Regions from separate parts of the Staphylococcus sp. aM genome, predicted to be linked through region 1. Evidence: riboswitches for the same ligand, from Rfam matches in the RefSeq annotation. Region 1 holds a riboswitch; the other holds the start of a gene.
The links. Region 1 has a riboswitch for FMN ahead of ribD (bifunctional diaminohydroxyphosphoribosylaminopyrimidine deaminase/5-amino-6-(5-phosphoribosylamino)uracil reductase RibD). Riboswitches for the same ligand answer to the same signal wherever they lie in the genome.
Positions count from the first base shown of each region.

Region 2: another riboswitch for FMN. It lies ahead of P7F85_RS06575 (ECF transporter S component); the one in region 1 lies ahead of ribD (bifunctional diaminohydroxyphosphoribosylaminopyrimidine deaminase/5-amino-6-(5-phosphoribosylamino)uracil reductase RibD).

Region 1 is NZ_CP121447.1:1,033,846-1,037,274, reverse strand. Features, by position in the region: gene ribB (3,4-dihydroxy-2-butanone-4-phosphate synthase) at 1-302, opposite strand, end outside; gene ribE (riboflavin synthase) at 317-949, opposite strand; gene ribD (bifunctional diaminohydroxyphosphoribosylaminopyrimidine deaminase/5-amino-6-(5-phosphoribosylamino)uracil reductase RibD) at 956-1,999, opposite strand; FMN riboswitch at 2,163-2,293, opposite strand; gene P7F85_RS05250 (FAD/NAD(P)-binding protein) at 2,491-3,429, opposite strand, start outside.
Region 2 is NZ_CP121447.1:1,319,247-1,322,675, forward strand. Features, by position in the region: gene P7F85_RS06570 (ATP-binding protein) at 1-1,133, shown strand, start outside; FMN riboswitch at 1,321-1,449, shown strand; gene P7F85_RS06575 (ECF transporter S component) at 1,511-2,059, shown strand; gene P7F85_RS06580 (ferredoxin) at 2,111-2,359, opposite strand; gene P7F85_RS06585 (helix-turn-helix domain-containing protein) at 2,471-3,429, shown strand, end outside; gene P7F85_RS06590 (RecQ family ATP-dependent DNA helicase) at 3,420-3,429, shown strand, end outside.

The DNA.
Region 1 (3,429 bases):
TTCGCACTGATACCTGTTGTTGTATTCTTATGGTCAATACTTACAGTAAAATTTGTCCCATACACGTCTGAGTTATGTGATTCCATCGGATGGAGCTCTAGGCGTTCACTAATACTTGAACTGATAGGTGTACAAATTAACCCACGACCTTCTCTAGCCATGAAATTAATCGTATCGTCTTTCATCCATTCAGTTATTGCTATTAAGTCGCCTTCATTTTCTCTATCTTCATCATCAACTACAATAATACTTTCACCTTGTTTTAAAGCTTTTAAGGCTAATTCAATACTGTCGAACTTCATGTTTATTGCCTCCCCTAAAAACCAAATGCTTTTAGTTTTTCTTCTGTTAAACTCGATTGATTATGATTTAAAATATTTTCAACATATTTGAATAATACATCTGATTCTAAATGTACGTTATCTCCCACTTTTTTACTAGATAAGATGGTGGAACGTCTTGTTTCAGGAATCAAATGTATATCAAAAGCATCTGAATGAAGATCGAAAATCGTTAAACTTGTACCATCAACTGTTATCGATCCTTGTTTAACCATTTGATTAAGTATGGATTTGGATGCTTTAATTTGGATAATCATTGAATTGGCAGATTCATTAATTTTAGAAATCGTTCCTAAATGATCAACATGACCTAACACAAAGTGACCACCAAATCTGCCGTTTCCACTCATCGCTCTTTCTAAATTAACTTTCGTATGGCGTTGAACATCAGAGAGGTAAGTTTTATTTTCTGTGCCTTTAATCACTTGAACAGAAAATGTTTGGTCATCAAAATCAATGACAGTCAAACACGCACCGTTCACACTAATTGAATCACCAATATGCATGTCTTCTAGTATTTTTTCGGCAGTAATTACTAATGTTCGAACTGAATTTTGATTACGAACTTCTTGTACCGTTCCTATTTCTTCAATGATGCCTGTAAACATTTGCAATCACTTCTTTCTCAAAACTAATTTAATATTTTGATGTATTAACGTGGAATTAACAATTTCAAATTGAGTTGTATCTGGTAATGATATAATTTGGTCAGTTTGGAAAAATTGATTCTTACCAGAACCACCTATTATTTTCGGGGCAAAATAAAGTACAAGGTGATCTAAATGATCTGATTGGAGAAATTCTGAAGTAATTTCGGGACCTGCTTCGACTAACAGTTTCCCGATACCTTTATGATATAAATCTTTTAAAATAGATTTAATCTCACATTGTTCCATATATATAATAGTTACATTACTATTGTCTACTGTTAAATTTTTATTTTCTGTATAGATCCAAATGGGAGAAGCGTTGTCGTGAAATAGTTGTTGACCAAAATCTAATTTGCCACTTTTACTAAGTATGACACGAATTGGATGTTTACCGTCAGCTATCCTTGTCGTGTACAAAGGATCGTCAGCTTCTATCGTTTTACGTCCGGTTAATACTGCATCGTGACTATGACGTAATTGATAAACATCTTTTTTTACATCCTTATTAGTAATCCACTTACTCTCGCCATCATCGGTAGCTTGTTTACCATCTAAACTAGCAGAAACTTTCACAGTTAATTCGGGAATGCCATTCCTTTTAGCAGTGAAGAAATCTTGATAAAGTTGGGCTGCAACGGCATTATATTGAAATTCAACTTCAATGCCTGCATTCTTCAATATGTCATCACCTTTTGAAATGAGTGTAGTATCTTTAACAGCATAAATGACTTTTTGAATACCTGCTTCGATGATTTTATCTACACATGGTGGCGTTGAACCATGATGTGTACATGGTTCTAATGATACATATATTGTCGCACCTTTTGCTTCTGATTGTGCCATGTCTAAAGCTTGAACTTCAGCATGTTTATCACCTTTTCGTAAGTGAGCACCAATACCAACTATTCTACCGTCTTTGACGACAACCGAACCTACAGGAGGATTAACACCTGTTTGTCCATCAACCATTTGTGCAAGTTGAATAGCATAATTCATAAATTTACTCAAAATATCACCTCTAAAATTAAAAAGCCTTACACCAATGAAATGATACATTTCAAGGCATAAGGCGAAATCATATATTTTTAAACAAGCATATTTATATCTAAAAAATAAAAATATACTTATTAATACACATACTTATACAAATATATGTTAATGTCGATAAACGTCATTCTTTCTCCCATCCAGACTTTAACTGTCGGCTCTAGAATTTCACTAGATCAGCCACTAACAAATGTTAGCAGGTCGCAGGCTCATATAACTGCCGGTTGGGAATTTCACCCTGCCCCGAAAGAATTTTATATGAAATTGTTAAAGGTTAATTGAGTATTGTATTCTGATTTACTACAATTCAAATCATACTACACCTTTTTCAAAAATACAATTACTATACATTGTACTTAATTAAAGTAATACTTTTAAATTAAATCATCGGATTTTGTTTCTCTTTTAAATAAAATATGGATTTAAAAATAACCGAATATCATTAATCAACGCTAAATGCTCTCTTCGTTTATATTTTCAAAGTCTTGTTGAGTGTCATACAATCTATCAACTGCATTAGCCACTTGGTTAACAATCATTTTGACACCGTTTCTAAGTTTATTGACGCCATTTGTCATTTGTCCTATCGCTATGACATTAGTTAAAGTACCAAATCTAGGACTAATAACCTGGTTCGTTTCAGGAATAATTTGTATACCACCCATGGGATGAGATTGTACAATTTGCCTATTTTCTAAATTACGAATTAATTGGTCATCTTCATCTAGCTCAGATAAATGGTTTTTAGATCCAGTTGCATTAATGACTACATTAAAATCTTCAATGTCATTCTCATTTTCATATTGTAAATGGAATAATCCGTCCTCATGATATACATTTTTTAAATTTTTACGGATAATCAACGCCTCTTTTTCTAATAACTCAATAAGTAATTTCGCAGTTCTAGGTGGCATTGGATTAGAATTGAGTTGAATCATTTTAGTATATTTCTCTTGGAATATTTGTTGATCTTCAAAACTTAAACTATTCCAAATCCAATTTAAATTTTCCTTTAAGTATTCAATTATACTTTGGAAAATTCCCATTTCCTTTTCATGTTCTAAATCAAACTTTAAATCATTAATATGATTTCCAGTTCTTCTATTGATTAATTTTTCAAAATCTATACCATAGTCGCTACATTCTTTTAAAAATAAATCTACTGCTATATCTAATGGGACATTCCCATAATTCTGTGCCTGTAAATCATTAAACTTTTGTTTTGTTAAATGTGTAAATTCTATATCTACCATTTGACCTCTTACACTAGGTAAATTGGCAGATCGACTAGTCATTAAAATAGGCAATCTAGGGTGATGTGCAGTGACATATCGAATAACATCTAGACTTGCTAGACCAGTACCAAGAATTGCAATTCTATCATCTTCATT
Region 2 (3,429 bases), 290 kb from region 1:
AGTTAAGAAATCAAGCTCAAAAGGTATCACAAGGTGATTATTCACATATCACATCAGTATCAACAAAAGATGAAATTGGAGAACTGTCACGAGCGTTTAATAATATGAGTTTTGAAATTCAAGAACACGTAGAAGCATTATCTACATCTAAAAATATACGTGATAGCTTGATTAACTCAATGGTCGAAGGTGTTATAGGTATTAATGAACAAAAGGATATTATTTTATCAAACAAAATGGCAGACCAAGTCTTCTATACATTAGATGATAACGCGGTTGAATTAATAGAAAATCAAATTGAACAAACCTTTAATACTAAAGAAACGCAATTCCAAGAAATTGAAGCAAACACACGTTATTATGTGATTATCATGAGTTATATTGAACGTATCCAAAATGATGGCAGAAGTGGCATCGTTGCTATAATACGTGACATGACAAATGAACATAATCTTGATCAAATGAAAAAAGATTTCATCGCAAATGTGTCTCATGAGTTACGAACACCAATTGCATTACTACAAGGCTATACAGAATCTATTGTAGATGGAGTTGTCACAGAACCAGATGAAATACATGAATCACTCGCTATTGTCTTAGATGAATCTAAACGTCTAAACCGCTTAGTAAATGAATTATTAAATGTAGCGCGTATGGATGCTGAAGGATTATCTGTAGAGAAAGAGACACAACCAATTTCTGATTTACTTAACAAAATGAGAATAAAATATCGCCAACAAGCCACTGATTTAGAACTTAACATGCAATTTGAAGTGAACAATCAACAGTTATGGAACTATGATATGGACAGAATGGATCAAGTCTTAACCAATTTAATTGATAACGCATCAAGATATACACAACCTGGAGATACAATTTCAGTAACTACAGACGAAGATAATAGCTATAATATTTTAAGAATAACAGATACGGGTACTGGCATCGCACCTGAACATTTACAACAAGTCTTCGATCGTTTCTATAAAGTAGATGCATCAAGAAAAAGAGGTAAACAAGGTACTGGATTAGGATTATTTATCTGTAAAATGATTATAGAAGAACATGGCGGTATAATTGAAGTTGAAAGTCAAGTAGGCGAAGGAACAACCTTTATCATCAAATTACCAAAATAAACATAATAAAACCTGTTAGAGTCAGTTGATTACTTTAACAGGTTTTTTATTTATTATTAAATCTATAGATTAATCATCAACTTGATTATTTTAATGACAACTTATATCTATATAAATATATCGGAGCAAACTCATTGTACATAACAGAGTTATCATGTATGATATATTTAAAATAAAATTATAGTTAATTCATCTTCGGGGTCGGGTGCAATTCCCAACCGGCAGTAAATTAAGCCTGCGACGTAAAATGTCTCATTTTACCTGATTCAGTGAAATTCTGAAGCCGACAGTATAGTCTGGATGGGAGAAGATGGAGGTTTTTTGTTGTGCAAATTTCCTCCTTTTCTAGCAAGATGAATGAAAGGAGAAAATCATATATGCAACAAAACCAAAATAGACGTTTAATCTTTATAAGTATGTTAAGTGCAGTCGCTTTCGTACTTACATTTATTAAATTTCCATTGCCATTTTTACCACCATACTTAACGTTAGACTTTAGTGACGTACCTACATTACTTGCTACATTTTTATTAGGACCAATTGCAGGAATTATAGTGGCATTTATTAAAAATTTACTCAATTTCTTTTTCAATATGGGCGATCCTGTAGGCCCCGTAGCGAACTTCTTAGCAATTGCAAGTTTCTTATTAGCTGCATATTATATTTATAAAAATAAACTTAGTAAGCAATCATTATTAATAGGTCTTGTAATAGGTACAGTTGTTATGACCATTGTATTAAGTATTTTAAATTATTTTGTATTGTTACCACTTTACGGCATGATATTTAACCTAGGTGACATTGTTCATAATCTTAAAGTAATTATTGTTTCAGGTGTCATACCATTTAATATTATTAAAGGTATTGTCATTTCAATCATCTTTTACTTTATATTCAATAGAATTAAAAATAACATTCACTTATAAATAACTAGCGCCCTTACACATAATGTGTAAAGGCGCTTTTAATACTATATATTATTCAAATTTAAGTGCGTCACCATCAAATGGTTCGTCTTCAATTTTAATTGAATCTGTTGGACAACCTTCTAGTGCATCTTCCATATCTTCATATAACTCTTCTGGCACCTCTGCAGTACCTTGGTTATCATCAAGGATTACGAAAGCAATACCTTCGTCGTCATAATCATAGATATCTGGAGCTGCTGCACCACATGCACCGCATGCTATACAAGTATCCATATCAACGATTGTATATTTAGCCAATTTCATTCGCCTCCTTTGAAAAAAATGCTACACTAGTAATAACAATACTACTATTGTAGACATCGATAGTGTGATTTTCAATATATTCGTTTTATAGAGTGAGGGTTTATCTTGTATCAAATTATCAAATATGCGTGTCAGCACGCATTCAACTACAAAACAAATAAAAGTATTTATAATATCTTAACAGGAAAAAAATCCCATCAAACATTTTTTGACGCAAGTAGTCAACAACTTTTGTCATTATATCATAGTTTACCGAGATTAAAATATCCGTCTTTTGAGCGATATTTAAATGAATTGAATGATGAGGAACCAAAAATAAATATCAAAACGCATCCAAGATGTACCTATGATAGCCTTATTAATACATTTAACTGTATCCAATTACTCATTCAAACGGTATCACAAAGCTTACATAACGATTTTAGGTTCATTCCTATTACTCAACAAACATACATTCAACAACGTGTTAAAGATATTTATCAACACATAAAGGTTAACGATTTAGAGTCAAATTTTATCACTGAAATAAAACAATTATTTGAAAAAATTGCTAGCAAGCATGAACATGTTTATTTGCATTATTATTTACAAGGATATGAAGAGGCGATGTATACCAGACAACAAGTCAGTTTAATTGAATCGAAGTCTCAACAAGAACTATTTGAATTAGAAATGAATCAATTGGTCGATGTCATGTTTGAAATTGAAGATATGCAAAAACATCCTTTATTAAATCAAACGATTATACGTCCAACATTACTTAATAAAACGAAGTTAACCTTACATCAATTAGAGCAAGGACACCCGATACAAGACATCTCAACTGTTCAAAATGTTAAATTAAATACGATTGAAGATCATCTTTTAGAGTTGTTTATCAAAGGTTATATCAATGACTATGACAGTTATTTAGACATCACAACAATTCAACCATTTATCGATTTTTACAAAAGTCATATAGGAATCAAATTGCGTGAGTACAAGCAACAATTTGATACATTAACTTATTTTCAAATTAAATTGGTAATTGTCGGTATTGAAAGGGGTGACTTAGTTGCTTCAAC